Regions from separate parts of the Leisingera coralii genome, predicted to be linked through region 1. Evidence: riboswitches for the same ligand, from Rfam matches in the RefSeq annotation. Region 1 holds a riboswitch; the other holds the start of a gene.

Evidence for each region. A riboswitch is a leader RNA that binds a small molecule or an ion and turns the genes downstream of it on or off. The one in region 1 is predicted to bind thiamine pyrophosphate.
Region 2: another riboswitch for thiamine pyrophosphate. It lies ahead of thiB (thiamine ABC transporter substrate binding subunit); the one in region 1 lies ahead of thiC (phosphomethylpyrimidine synthase ThiC).

The regions. Positions count from the first base shown of each region.
Region 1 covers NZ_JBHUPT010000024.1:54,057-61,409, forward strand. The annotation lists gene ACFMBG_RS10090 (thiamine phosphate synthase) at 1-451, opposite strand, end outside; gene ACFMBG_RS10095 (thiazole synthase) at 451-1,218, opposite strand; gene thiS (sulfur carrier protein ThiS) at 1,220-1,417, opposite strand; gene ACFMBG_RS10105 (FAD-dependent oxidoreductase) at 1,386-2,354, opposite strand; gene thiC (phosphomethylpyrimidine synthase ThiC) at 2,351-4,165, opposite strand; TPP riboswitch at 4,304-4,432, opposite strand; gene bioB (biotin synthase BioB) at 4,646-5,623, shown strand; gene ACFMBG_RS10120 (8-amino-7-oxononanoate synthase) at 5,623-6,762, shown strand; gene bioD (dethiobiotin synthase) at 6,759-7,353, shown strand, end outside.
Region 2 covers NZ_JBHUPT010000002.1:139,711-147,063, forward strand. The annotation lists gene ACFMBG_RS01150 (malonate--CoA ligase) at 1-1,216, shown strand, start outside; gene ACFMBG_RS01155 (cation efflux transmembrane domain-containing protein) at 1,316-1,939, opposite strand; gene ACFMBG_RS01160 (MerR family transcriptional regulator) at 2,013-2,429, shown strand; gene aroC (chorismate synthase) at 2,495-3,595, opposite strand; TPP riboswitch at 3,825-3,916, shown strand; gene thiB (thiamine ABC transporter substrate binding subunit) at 3,949-4,926, shown strand; gene ACFMBG_RS01175 (thiamine/thiamine pyrophosphate ABC transporter permease ThiP) at 4,902-6,458, shown strand; gene ACFMBG_RS01180 (thiamine ABC transporter ATP-binding protein) at 6,445-7,137, shown strand; gene ACFMBG_RS01185 (6,7-dimethyl-8-ribityllumazine synthase) at 7,228-7,353, opposite strand, start outside.

The sequences.
Region 1 (7,353 bases):
CCAAAGGCGTCTCTCCCGCCATCTGCTTCCAGCGCGTCACACGCTCCAGCCCCTGCGGCCCCCACTTCATCTTCTTCAGCAGCGTCGGATAAACCGGCCCCAGCGCCACATAAGCCGGATCAAGGGACAACGCCCGCTCCAGCTCAGCCTCGTCATGGGTCGACAGCCCAAAGCGCACCCCCCTTCGGCGCAGCGCGGCAAAGTCGGCGGTGTCCATGTCCTCCTGTCCCAGGTGCACAAAGCCGCAGTTCAGGTCCAAGGCCGCCTGCCAATAATCATTCACCACCAGCTGCGCGCCATGCACCGCGCAAAAGTCGCGGGCGCGGGCAATCTGGCGGCGGACTTCGGCGTCCGGCTCATCCTTGAGGCGCAGCTGCACCAGCCTGGCCCCATGCGGCACCAGCAACTCCAGCCGGCCGACATGGCCCGCGATCAAGTAGAAACGGTCCATCATGCAAACTCCGCCAGTCCCAGAACCGGGGTCGAAGGCACCGCCATGTCGCGCCGCTCCATCGGGTCGGCCTCATATCCCGCACGCCCGGCTTCAATGGCCAGCGCCATCGCGCGCGCCATGCCTGCCGGATCGCCAGCCTTGGCCACCGCGGTGTTCAGCAGCACCGCATCCACGCCCAGCTCCATCGCCTGTGCCGCGTCCGAGGGCCGCCCGATGCCGGCATCCACGATCAGCGGCACATCCGGGAAATGCGCTCGCATCGCCCGCAAGCCATCGGGGTTGCGCAATCCCTGGCCGGAGCCGATTGGCGCGCCCCAAGGCATCAGCACCTCGCAGCCCGCCTCCAGCAGCTTCTCCCCCACCACCAGATCATCGGTGGTATAGGGGAAGACCTGAAACCCCTCGCTGCTCAGCACCCGCGCCGCCTCTACCAGCCCGAACACATCCGGCTGCAGCGTGTCTGAATGGCCGATCACCTCCAGTTTGATCCAGGGCGTTCCGAACAGCTCCCGCGCCATACGGGCGGTGGTCACCGCCTCCTGCACCGAATGGCAGCCCGCCGTGTTGGGCAGGATCCGGCAGCCGGTCTCCCGCAGGCTCTCCCAGAACCCGGCGCCGGAGCCATCGGCGGTCTCGCGGCGCAAGGACACGGTGATGATCTCCGTGCCGCTGGAGTGCACCGCCTCCGCCAGAACCGCGGGCGAGGGGTATTGCGCCGTGCCCAGCAGCAGCGGCGAGGCGATCTCTGTTCCGTAGACTTTCATCTCATCCTCCCTGCATCGGGGCCAGCACTTCCAGCCGGTCGCCCTCGGACAGCTGCACCTCCTCCCGCTTGCCGCGGGCCACAAAGGTGCCGTTCAAAGCGGTGGCAACGGCCGAGCAGACAAAGCCCAGCTCGTGCAAAGCCGTCTTCAGATCGGTTGCGGATACGTCACGCGGTTCGGCGTTCACGATGATCTTCATCTGATGTCTCCTGTAGCAGGCGGCGGGCCGCGGCTTCGGCCATCGCGGGCGCAAGCAGAAAGCCGTGCCGGTAAAGCCCATTGAGAAAAAGCGTGCCGTCCTGTTCGGTCAGCCGCGGCAGGTTGTCGGGGAAGGCAGGGCGCAGCCCCGCGCCGGTCTCCACCACGCTGGCCTCCGCAAAACCCGGGTGCAGGGCAAAGGCAGCACTCAGCAGTTCACTGAGCGAGCGCAGGGTGATGGCACGGTCCGAGCTGCTCTCGATCATTGTGCCGCCGATCATGAAATACCCGTCACCGCGGGGAACGAGGTACAGCGGCATCCGCGGGTGCAGCAGGCGCAGGGTGCGGATGATCTCCACCTCCGGGCAGTGCAGGATCGCCATCTCGCCGCGCACCGGGCGCAGGCCTGGCAGCGGAGCTGCCATGCCGGTGCAATCCAGCGTGACGCGGGCGGGGGCGGGGGCGCCATAGCGGATCTCCACCCCCAGTTCCTGCACCTTCGCAGTCAGGTCGCGCAACGCGCGCCGCGGGTCCAGATGCGCCTCCTGCTCAAAGAAAAGCCCTTGCGCAAACCGTCCCGCCAGCGCCGGTTCCAGCTCCGCAATCTCCGCCCCGTCCACGCCCCTGAAGCCGCGGGTGCGGCGGGCAAAGCGGGTGAGCTCCGCCCGGTCGCGGGCAGGCGCCACCACCAGCGTGCCGCGCCTGTGGACCGGTGTGATCCTGGCCCACCAGCCGAAGGCGCGGCTGCCGAGGGTGATCACCTCCTCCTCGGCGCTTTCGCGTTCGCACCAGGGCGCCAGCATGCCGCCCGCAAAGCGCGCGACGCTGCTGTCCCCTGGGGTCTCACCCCGCTCATAGACGGTGACCGCCGCCCCGCGCTGCGCCAGTTCATAGGCGCAGGCGAGGCCGGCAAGGCCCGCACCGGCGATGGTGATCATTCCGCGGGCTCCGCAGACTCGGCGGCAGGCACATAGAGCTCGCCGCCCTCCCGGAACTTGGCGGCCATCGCCTCCATACCCTCTTTCTGCGCCTCGGAGCGGATGTCGTGCGAAATCCGCATGGAGCAGAACTTCGGCCCGCACATCGAGCAAAAATGCGCCACCTTGTGCGCCTGTTTCGGCAGGGTCTGGTCGTGGAACTCCCGCGCGGTATCCGGGTCCAGCGACAGGTTGAACTGATCCTCCCAGCGGAACTCGAACCGCGCACGGCTCAGCGCATCGTCGCGGCGCTGGGCGCCCGGCAGGCCCTTGGCGAGGTCGGCAGCATGGGCCGCGATCTTGTAGGTGATCACCCCGGTCTTCACGTCGTCGCGGTCGGGCAGGCCCAGATGCTCCTTTGGCGTCACGTAGCACAGCATCGCGCAGCCGAACCAGCCGATCATCGCCGCCCCGATACCGCTGGTGATATGGTCATAGCCCGGCGCGATGTCGGTGGTCAGCGGCCCCAGCGTATAGAAGGGCGCCTCGCGGCAGCACTCCAGCTGCTTGTCCATGTTCTCCTTGATCTTGTGCATGGCGACATGGCCCGGCCCTTCGATCATCACCTGGCAGTCCTTGGCCCAAGCGATTTTGGTCAGCTCGCCGAGGGTTTCCAGCTCGGCAAACTGCGCCTCGTCATTGGCGTCCGCGATGGAGCCGGGGCGCAAGCCATCGCCCAAGCTGAAGCTCACGTCATACTGGCGGCAGATGTCGCAGATTTCCTCGAAGTGCTTATAGAGGAAGCTTTCCTTGTGGTGATGCAGGCACCACTTCGCCATGATCGAGCCGCCGCGCGACACGATCCCTGTCACCCGGTTCACCGTCATCGGCACCATATGCAGCCGCACGCCCGCGTGGATAGTGAAGTAATCCACCCCCTGTTCCGCCTGCTCGATCAGCGTGTCGCGGAACACTTCCCAGGTCAGGTCCTCGGCGATGCCATTCACCTTCTCCAGCGCCTGGTAGATCGGCACGGTGCCGATCGGGACCGGCGAGTTGCGCACGATCCATTCACGGGTGTTGTGAATGTTGCGGCCTGTGGATAGGTCCATCACCGTGTCGGCGCCCCAGCGGATCGCCCAGACCAGCTTGTCGACCTCTTCCTCCATCGAGGAGGTGACAGCAGAGGTGCCCATATTGGCGTTGATCTTCACCTTGAAATTGCGGCCGATGATCATCGGCTCGATTTCCGGGTGGTTGATGTTGGCGGGGATGATGGCGCGGCCTGCGGCGATCTCCTGGCGCACGAATTCCGGGGTCACGTAGTCGGGGATGTTGGCGCCGAAATCATTGCCGTCGCGCTTGGCGTGGCACGGCGACAGCTCGCGCAGCTGATTTTCGCGGATAGCCACGAATTCCATCTCCGGCGTGATGATGCCCGCACGGGCATAGGCCAGCTGGGTCGGGGCCTTGCCGTCCTTGCCGCGCAGCGGGGCGGGCTTCACCGGGAACTCCGGCGTCAGCCGGTCGCCCTCGACAAACCCGTTGTCCTCGGGCTTCACGTCGCGGCCCTGATAGCTCTCGACGTCGCCGCGCGCTTCGATCCATTGGCGGCGCAGGGCGGGCAGGCCCTCACGGATGTCGGTCAGCACCTCCGGGTCGGTATAGGGGCCGGAGCTGTCATAGACCGGCAGCGGCGCCTCGCCCGCGGTGGGGTGGGTGGAGATTTCGCGCATCGGCACGCGGATGTCCTGGTGGACCTCGCCGCTGACGTAGATCTTGCGCGATGCGGGCAATGCGCCCGTTGTGATTTTCGGATTGGGGACGTTCATCTGGTGTTCCTCCGGGCCTTCGGTTCAAAAACACCAGTCGAGCCGGGACGGAGGAAAACGGGCAGGGGGGGTGTACAGCCGGTGTACGGCCGGTGCACGCATGCTGCCTGCTCAGAACACGGGTTGCCGCCGGGGCGCCGCGCCATGCTCCTAGCTTCCTACGCCAGTATCAACTGGGTCAGGTTCAAAGGGTCGCGCCGCCGGTCCGGGCTGCCCCGCACCATGACGCCTCTCAGTCCCTTGGGCGGGACTCCCCTGCGTGCCAATAGGGCTAGGGGAGGTGCGGGGTTCCCGTCAACCGGAATCTTTGTAGATTATTTTTTGGCATTAGTATCAGCGCGATACTGGCCTTATGGGCGCGAATTCGGGGCAAATCGCTGCAGCGCAGCTTTGATGCTTGATCGGCGCCCTCAAAATTATCTATAAAAACCGGAAACGCCATCCGCGCATGGCCAACAGGTATAGAGAACAGGAGACAGCATGCTGGACGCTGCACCCATCCGCACCGACTGGACCCGCGAGGAAGCGGAAGCGATTTACAACAAGCCTTTCATGGACTTGCTGTTTCAGGCGCACACCGTGCACCGGCAGTATTTCGACCCCAACCAAGTGCAGAAATCCAAGCTGCTGAGCATCAAGACCGGCGGCTGCGCCGAGGACTGCGCCTATTGCTCCCAGTCGGCGCGCAACGGCGCGCAGCTCTCGGCCTCCAAGCTGATCGAGGTGCAGCGGGTGATCGCCGAGGCCAAGAAAGCCAAGGAAGGCGGCGCGACGCGCTACTGCATGGGCGCCGCCTGGCGCTCGCCCAAGGACCGCGACATGGCGGCGCTGGAGGCGATGGTGCAGGGGGTCAAGGACCTGGGCATGGAAACCTGCATGACCCTGGGCATGCTGGACGAGGAACAGGTGTTCCGCCTGCGCGATGCGGGTCTCGATTATTACAACCACAACATCGACACGTCTGAGCGCTACTACTCCGAGATCATCACCACCCGCACCTTTGCCGACCGTATCGACACCCTGAACCGGGTGCGCGAGGCGGGCATCAAGGTCTGCTCCGGCGGCATCGTCGGCATGGGGGAAAAGCAGCTCGACCGCATCGACATGATGCTGGCGCTGGCGACGCTGGAGGTGCACCCGGATTCGGTGCCGGTCAACATGCTGATCCCGATCGCCGACACGCCGCTGGCCAATGTCGAGAAGCTGGACCCGATCGAATTCGTCCGCTCCGTGGCGCTGGCCCGCATCCTGATGCCGAAATCGCATGTGCGCCTGTCGGCAGGCCGCACCGACATGTCGGACGAAATGCAGGCGATGTGCTTCTTTGCCGGTGCCAACTCGATCTTTGTGGGTGACACGCTGCTGACCGCGGACAACCCCGAAGAGGACAAGGACCAGCAGCTGTTCGACCGTCTGGGCATCACCGCGATGGCGGCAGGCTGCGACGGCAGCCGCTGATGGCGGGCGCCTTCCCGAGGCATGAGAAATCGCTGGAAGCGCTGCGCACGCGCGGACGCTACCGGCAGCTGATGCCGCGGGACGGGCATGACTTTGCCTCCAACGACTACCTCGGGCTGGCGGGCAGCGACGTGCTGCGTGCCGCCGCCGCTGACGCGCTGGCGCGCGGCGTGCCGGTGGGGGCAGGGGGCTCGCGCCTCTTGCGCGGCAATGACGCGGAGCATCAGCTGCTGGAGGCGGAGGCCGCGGACTTCTTCGGCACCGAGGCGGCGCTGTTCATGGGCGGCGGTTTCAACGCTAACCAGGCGATTTTCTCCACTCTGCCGCAGCAGGGCGATCTGGTGCTGTATGACGCGCTGATTCACGCCAGCACCCATGACGGGATGCGGCTGGGCCGGGCAGAGACGCGCAGCTTTGCCCACAGCGATGTGGAGGATGCAGCCCGGGTGCTGAAAGCTTGGCGTGCTGAGGGCGGCGATGGCCAGGTCTGGATCGCGGTTGAGGCGGTCTATTCCATGGACGGCGACCTTGCCCCGCTGGACGCATTGATGGCCCTGGCCGATGCCGAGGGCGCGGTGCTGGTCGTGGATGAGGCGCATTCCTCGGGCGTGTTCGGCGATCTGGGCCGCGGGCTGGCACATGAAATTGCCCACCGTCCCAACGTCCTTTCCTTACACACCTGCGGCAAGGCGCTGGGCGCCTCGGGCGCGCTGATCTGCGGTCAGCGGGTGCTGATCGAGACGCTGATCAACAAGGCGCGCGGCTTCATCTTTGCGACCGCGCCGTCACCCTTGAATGCGGCGCTGGTGCGGGCGGCCTTGCAGGAACTTCAGCAGAACCCGGGCCGCCGCGAACAGGCGTGGCAGGGAATTACCCATGCCCAGGGCGAGGCCAAGCGTCTGTGCGGGCTGGAAGGGTTCCAAAGCCAGATCCTGCCGGTGGTGATCGGCGACGACAAGCGCACCATGGCGCTGGCTGCGCGGATGCAAGGCCACGGCTACGACATCCGCGGCATCCGCCCGCCGACTGTGCCGCGCGGCACTTCGCGGCTGCGGCTGTCGATCACGCTGAACACGGGGGCGGGGATCATCACCCAGATGTTCGAAGACCTCGTCCGGGAAATGGAGACAACCCCATGAGCGCGCTGATCGTCACCGGAACCGATACCGGCATCGGCAAGACCGTCTTCTCGGCCGGCCTGGTGCAGGCGCTGGGCGCCACCTATTGGAAGCCGGTGCAATCCGGGCTGGAGGAGGAGACCGACAGCCAGATCGTTTCGCGCTTGTCGGGCCGCCCGGCGCTGCCCGAGGGCTACTTGCTGCAGCTGCCCGCCTCGCCGCATCTGTCGGCGGAAGCCGAGGGCGCGGAGATCGACCCGGACGCGCTGTCTTTGCCTGAGGTGGACGGCGTGCTGGTGGCAGAAGGGGCAGGCGGTCTGATGGTGCCGCTGAACCGCAAGGTGCTGTACCTCGACCTGTTCGCCCGCTGGGGCGCGCCGGTGATCCTCTGCGCGCGGACGCAGCTGGGCACGATCAACCACACATTGCTGTCTCTGAAGGCGCTGCGGGATGCGGGGTGTTCAGTTGTGGGCGTGGCCTTCATCGGCGACGCGGAACCGGCGGTGGAGGAAACCATCTGCCAGTTCGGCCAGGTGGCGCATCTGGGCCGTCTGCCGGTCCTTGGTGAACTGACCTCTGACGCCTTGGCCGTGGCGTTTCAAGCCAGCATCC
Region 2 (7,353 bases), on a different contig from region 1:
TGGCGACGCAACGCCCCGGGTGGTGGTCTGCGATCCTGCGCGGCTGGAGGAGATCAGCGCGGTCTCCGGCGAGGCCAAGGTGCTGACACTGGATGCGGCGGGGCAGGGCAGCTTGCGGGATCTGGCGGACGGGCAGGGCGGCTTTGATCCGGTGGCCCGGCAGGCGGATGATCTGGCGGCGATCCTTTATACCTCCGGCACCACCGGCCGTTCCAAGGGCGCGATGCTGAGCCATGACAATCTGGCCTCCAACTCGCTTACCCTGCGGGATTACTGGCGGTTCACCAAGGACGACGTGCTGATCCACGCTTTGCCGATCTTCCACACCCACGGGCTGTTTGTGGCGACCAATGTGGCGCTGTTTGCAGGCGCTCAGGTGGTGTTTCTGCCGGGGTTTGATGCCGATGCCATTCTTGAGGCAATGCCCAAGGCCACGGCGCTGATGGGGGTGCCGACCTTTTACACCCGCTTGCTGGCGGATGCGCGGCTGACGCCGGAGCGTGCTGCAAACATGCGCCTGTTCATCTCCGGCTCCGCACCGTTGCTGGTGGACACCCACGAGCAGTGGGAGGCCCGCACCGGCCACCGCATCCTGGAACGCTACGGGATGACCGAAACCAATATGAGCACGTCGAACCCCTATGACGGCGAGCGCCGGGCCGGCACCGTCGGTTTCCCGCTGCCGGGGGTGGAGGCGCGGGTCATCAAGGACGGGGCCGAGGTGCCGGTGGGAGAGATCGGCGTGCTGGAGGTGCGGGGGCCGAATGTGTTCCAGGGCTATTGGCAGATGCCGGAAAAGACGGCGGAGGAATTGCAGGCCGATGGCTGGTTCATCACCGGCGACATGGCGAGGATCGATGCCGACGGCTATGTCACCATTGTCGGGCGCGAGAAGGATCTGATCATCACCGGCGGCTTCAATGTCTACCCCAAGGAGGTGGAAAGCCTGATCGACGACCTGCCCGGCGTGCTGGAAAGCGCGGTGATCGGCGTGCCGCATCCCGACTTCGGCGAGGGTGTGGTGGCCGTGGTGGTGCCGGAGGGCGAGGGCACCAGTGCTGAGGCCATCAAGACGGCTCTGTCCGGGCATTTGGCCAAGTTCAAGCAGCCCAAGGAGATCATCCTGCTGGAGGCCTTGCCGCGCAACACCATGGGCAAGGTGCAGAAAAAAGCCCTGCGCGAAGCATACGCAGGGCTGTTTGCTCAAGCGACATAGGGCGGTGCCTGTCCGCGGGCGGAAGCGAAGCGCCCGCCCATGGGGGCGGACGGGCGCTGCCCGTGCCGCAAGCGGCACAGGCGAATAGGGTCAATGGGTTTACGCGTGCGCTTCTTCCTCGCGCCACTCGCGAACCGCCTGCACCAGAATCTGGAAGGCGGAGTTCAGGAACAGCCCGGCCATGATGCCGGCCACGATCAGGTCGGGCCAACCGGTGGCCGTGCCCCAGACCCCCAAGGCCGCAATCATCACCGCGACATTGCCGATCGCGTCATTGCGCGAGCACAGCCAGACCGAGCGCACATTGGCGTCGCCGTCCTTGTAGCGCACCAGCAGCAGTACCGAGATCAGGTTGGCCGCCAGCGCCATGAAGCCGATCGCCCCCATGATATGGGCCTGCGGCACGCCGACGTAGAACACCTGATAGACGGTGGAGCCGAACACCCAGAGCCCCATCAGCAGGAGGCTGATCCCCTTGCCGAGCGCGGCCAGCGCCCGGGTGCGCAGGGTGGCGCCGATCACTGCCAGCGAGATGCCATAGGTCAGCGCGTCCCCCAGAAAATCCAGCGCGTCCGCCTTCAGCGCCTGGCTGCCGGACAGCTGGCCCGCGCCCATTTCCACCGCGAACATGCCGGCGTTGATGGCGATCACCAGCCAAAGCCTGCGTTTGTAGTCCGCCGATACCCCCTCAAACCGGGCCTCATGATTGCAGCAGCCTGCCATTGCTCTTGTCCTCATTCCTGATTCGAGACCAATGTAGGGCCTCTAGTCACTAGAGCATCAAGAGGTCTCTGAAATGTTTTCCATCGGTCAGCTGTCCAAGGCCACTGGCGTGAAGGTTCCCACCATCCGCTATTACGAGGAGATCGGCCTGCTGCCGGAGCCGGGCCGCAATGCCGGTAACCAGCGCCGCTACGGGCAGGACGGCATGGATGCGCTGGGCTTCATCAAGCACGCCCGCGACCTTGGGTTTTCGCTGGAGGACATCAAGGCGCTGATGGGGCTGGACGGCCACTTGGGGGACGACTGCGCCGAGGCCGACCGGATTGCCCGCAGCCAGTTGCAGAACGTGCGCGCGCGGATTGCCAGGCTGGAGCGCCTGGCCGCGGAGCTGGAGCGGATCAGCCACCTGTGCGACGGCGGCAGTGGCGGCTGCTGCAAGGTGCTGACCGCGCTGGGCGACCATAGCCAATGCGCAAGCGAGCATGATTGAGGGCGCAGGCTGAGAGGATCTGCCCGAACCATATCCGGGCAAACTTCTTTGTTAGAGCCTGATCCCTAGCCGATGCGGCCTTGGTTTTCGCCAATCTGGCCGCGGTGCAGCAGCAGGTGGTCCAGGATCACGCAGGCCATCATTGCCTCGGCCACCGGCACCGCGCGGATGCCGACGCAGGGGTCGTGGCGGCCCTTGGTGATCACCTCGGTGGCGGAGCCGTCCTTGCGGATCGACTTGCGCGGGGTGAGGATCGAGGAGGTCGGCTTGACCGCAAAACGCACCACAACATCCTGCCCGGTGGAGATCCCGCCCAGGATGCCGCCGGCGTGGTTCGACGAATACTCAGGGCCGTTTTCGCCCATGAAAATCTCGTCGGCGTTTTCCGAGCCCTTCAGCCGCGCGGCATTCATGCCTTCGCCGATCTCGACGCCTTTGACCGCGTTGATCGACATCATCGCGGCCGCCAGATCGGTGTCGAGCTTTCCATAAACCGGCGCGCCGATGCCGGCGGGAACGCCGCGCGCCACCACCTCGACCACGGCGCCAACCGAGTCATGCGCCTTGCGCAGGGCCTGCAGATAGTCTTCCCACTCCTGCACTGCGCCTGCATCGGGGATCCAGAAGTCATTCTGCTCGATCGCGTCCCAGTCAAAGCGGCTGCGGTCGATCTCCAGCTCGCCCATTTGGGTCATGTAGCCCTTGATCTCCAGCCCCGGCACCAGCGCCTTGATTGCTTCACGTGCAACACCGCCGGCCGCAACCCGCGCTGCGGTTTCGCGCGCCGAGGAGCGGCCGCCGCCGCGGTAGTCGCGGTTGCCGTATTTCTGGAAATAGGTGATGTCGGCGTGTCCCGGGCGGAAGGTCTGGGAAATCTCGCCGTAGTCCTTGGACCGCTGGTCGGTGTTTTCGATCATCAGCTGGATCGGGGTGCCGGTCGATTTGCCCTCGAACACGCCGGACAGGATCTTCACCGCGTCCGGCTCGTTGCGCTGGGTGGTGTTCTTGTTCTGGCCGGGGCGGCGCTTGTCCAGCCACTGTTGCAGCATTTCCGGCTCCAGCGGCACGTTTGGCGGGCAGCCGTCGACGGTGGCGCCAAGCGCGGGCCCGTGGCTCTCGCCCCAGGTGGTGACGCGGAAGAGGTGTCCAAAGCTGTTCATCGACATGAGGCGCGGTCTCCTTTGGGCCGTGCTTAGCGGGCAGGGGCCTGTCTCTCAAGAGGATTCCTGTGCGGCACACCGGGCAGAGGCGCTGCCCCCGCCGCCTGCGGCGGCTCCCCCGGGATATTTTCAGCCAGAAGAACAGGGGATCCTGGTTCCGGGCGGTCCAGTTTGCCTGAACCGTAGGTCCTGGCCGGAGTTTGGCTTGTGTTTGCTGCGCCTGAGGCATAATGTCCGCGCCACCTCGGGGTGCGCGCGAGCGCTGAGATGACACCCGTTGAACCTGAACCGGATCACACCGGCGGAGGGAAGGTACTGGACAGCCTCCACCCTTGCCCAAAGCCGCAAAGGAGGATGGCATGAAACATCTTGCATTTGCAGCGGGACTGCTCGGCGCCTCGGCAGCCTTTGCCGAAACGCCCGAACTGGTCGTTTACACCTATGACAGCTTTGTCTCCGATTGGGGCCCCGGCCCGGCGGTGGAAGAAGCGTTTGAGGAAGTTTGCGGCTGCGACCTGAAACTGGTCGGCGCGGGCGACGGCGCGGCGCTGCTGGCGCGGGTCAAGCTGGAGGGCGAACGCTCGGACGCCGACGTCGTGCTGGGCCTCGACACCAACCTGACCGCGGCGGCCAAGGAAACCGGCCTGTTTGCCGATCATTCGGTCAGCGCCGACTATGCGCTGCCGGTCGAGTGGAACGACGCGACATTTGTGCCGTATGACTGGGGCTACTTTGCCTTTGTCCATAACGCCGATGCGGCGGCGCCTGCGGATTTCAAGGCGCTGGCTGCCAGCGACAAGAAGATCGTGATCCAGGACCCGCGCTCCTCGACCCCCGGGCTGGGCCTGCTGCTGTGGGTGAAAGCAGCCTATGGCGATGAGGCGCCGGAGATCTGGAAGGGCCTCTCTGACAACGTGGTGACCGTGACCAAGGGCTGGTCCGAGGCTTACGGCATGTTCCTGGAAGGCGAGGCCGACATGGTGCTCTCCTACACCACCTCGCCTGCGTACCACCTGATTGCGGAGGAAGATGCCTCCAAGGCTGCCGCGGCTTTCGACGAAGGCCACTACATGCAGGTGGAGGTTGCCGGCAAGCTGGCGAACACCGATCAGCCGGAGCTGGCGGACCAGTTCCTGGCCTTCATGGTGTCGGACGCGTTCCAGTCGATCATCCCGACCACCAACTGGATGTATCCGGCGGTGACGCCCGAGGGCGGGCTGCCCGAAGGGTTCGGCACTTTGATCGCGCCGGAGAAATCCCTGCTGCTGAGCGAGACCGAAGCCGCTGCAGTACGTGATGCGGCGCTGGGCGAATGGCTGGACGCGCTCAGCCAGTAAGCGCGTTTGCCGGGACCAGCGCGGCTCTGCTTGTCGCCGCGCTGATCCTGGGAACGCTGGGGGCCGTTGCCCTTCGGGCTGAGGCCGGGAGCGGGTTTGCCGCCAGCGACTGGGCCGCGCTGCGGTTCACGCTGACCCAGGCGAGCCTGTCGGCGCTGCTGAGCGTTGGCCTTGCGATCCCGGTCGCCCGCGCACTGGCGCGGCGGCGGTTTCCCGGGCGGCGGCTGCTGGTTGCGCTTTTGGGCGCGCCCTTCATCCTGCCTGTCATTGTTGCCATTCTTGGTTTGCTGGCCGTCTTCGGCCGGGCTGGCTGGCTGAGCCAGGGGCTGACTTTCCTCGGGTTAGAGCCTGTTCAGATCTACGGGCTGCACGGGGTGGTGCTGGCGCATGTCTTCTTCAACCTGCCGCTGGCCACCCGGCTGATCCTGCAGGGCTGGCAGGAGATCCCTGCCGAGCGCTTCCGCCTGGCGGCGCAGCTGGATGCCGGGCCGCTGGCGATGTGGCGGCTGCTGGAAGGGCCGATGCTGCGGCGGGTTGCGCCTGGCGCGCTGGCGGTGGTCTTTGCCATTTGCCTGTCGAGCTTTGCGGTGGCGCTGACTTTGGGCGGCGGTCCCCGGGCAACTACCATAGAACTCGCGATCTATCAGGCGTTCCGGTTTGATTTTGACTTGGGCCGGGCGGCGCTGCTGTCGGGCATGCAACTGGTGCTGACAGGCGCCGCCGCGCTGGTGGCGCTGCGGGTTTCGGCAGGGGAGGGCTTTGGCGCCGGGCTGGACCGCGTGGTGCGGCGCTGGGACGGGCAAAGCGCCTTGGCGCGCGCCTTGGATGGCTTTTGGATTATCACGTCCGCTGCCTTTCTGCTGCTGCCGCTGGCTGCGATCGTGCTGGCCGGGCTGCCGGGGCTCATGGGCTTGAAGGGCACGGTCTGGCTGGCCGCGGGGACTTCCATTCTGGTGGCGGCGCTCAGCACCGTGATCCTGCTGGCGCTGGCCTTGCCGATGGCCGCTGCCGTCGCGGCGGGGCGGAACGGCTTGACCGAGCTGTCGGGCATCCTGGGGCTTGCGGCCTCGCCGCTGGTGATCGGCACCGGGCTGTTCATTCTGATTTACCCGGTTGCCGACCCCTTTGCGCTGGCGCTGCCGGTGACGGCGCTGGTCAATGCGGTGATGGCGCTGCCGTTTGCCATGCGAATCCTGGTGCCCCGCGCGCGCGAGGTGCTGGCGCGTTATGGCCGGCTGTCGCTGTCGCTGGACATGCGGGGCTGGGCTTTTGTCCGCGGGGTCTATTTGCCGCGCATGAGGGCGCAGACGGGATTTGCCGCCGGGCTGGCCGCGGCCCTGTCGATGGGGGATCTGGGGGTGGTGGCGCTGTTTGCCGATCCGGATTTCGCAACCTTGCCGTTGCAGATCTACCGTTTGATGGGGGCCTACCGGATGGAGGCCGCGGCGGCTGCGGCGCTGCTGTTGCTCATGCTCTCGATGGGGGCATTCTGGATCCTGGACCGCGGAGGGCGCTGGCATGCTGAGGCTTGAGACCTGCCGGATCATGAACGGCGATTACGCGGTGGAGGCGGATCTGGAGATCAGCCCCGGCGCCTGCGTGGCGGTGATCGGCCCGTCCGGTGCCGGGAAATCCACGCTGGTGGAGGCAGTTGCCGGTTTTCTGCCGGTCATCCGAGGGCGGATATCGTGGAACGGCTCGGACCTGACGCACAGTCCGCCGGGCAAGCGGCCGGTGGCAATGCTGTTTCAGGACGGCAACCTGTTTCCGCATCTGACCGTGGCGCAGAATGTCGGCCTGGGGCTGCAAGCAAACCTGCGGCTGAGCCAGGCGGAGTGGCGCCAGGTAGAGGCGGCGCTGGAGCGGGTCGGCCTTGGCGGCATGGGCGGCCGCAAGCCTGCGGCGCTGTCGGGCGGTCAGCAAAGCCGGGTGGCCTTGGCGCGGGTGCTGGTGCAGGGGCGCGACATCCTGCTGCTGGATGAACCCTTTGCCGCGCTTGGCCCGGCGCTGAAGGCTGAGATGCTGGACCTGGTGGCGGAGCTTGCCCGCGAAAACGGGGCGACAGTGCTGATGGTCAGCCATGACCCGAATGACGCCCGCCGGATTGCGGACCAGGTTGTGCTGGTGGCGGAGGGCAAGGCGTATCCGCCGCAGCAGACAGCGGAGTTGCTGGACAACCCGCCGCCTGCCTTGAAGGCGTATTTGGGGTGAACCCTGGCCGGGTCGCTTGCGGCCCGGCCTGCGCCTGCCTGCCCCCGGCAGGCGCATTCGCGCCAGCCCCGGCAGGCGCAGGCCTCTGATTTACGCGGCCAGCGCCGCTTCCCGTGTTTTGGTGATCATCAGTGCGGCATTGGCGGCCTCGCGCCCCTTCTCCACGAAATGCGCGCGGTAGATGGCGTTATGATGCTCGGTCTCCTGATACTGATG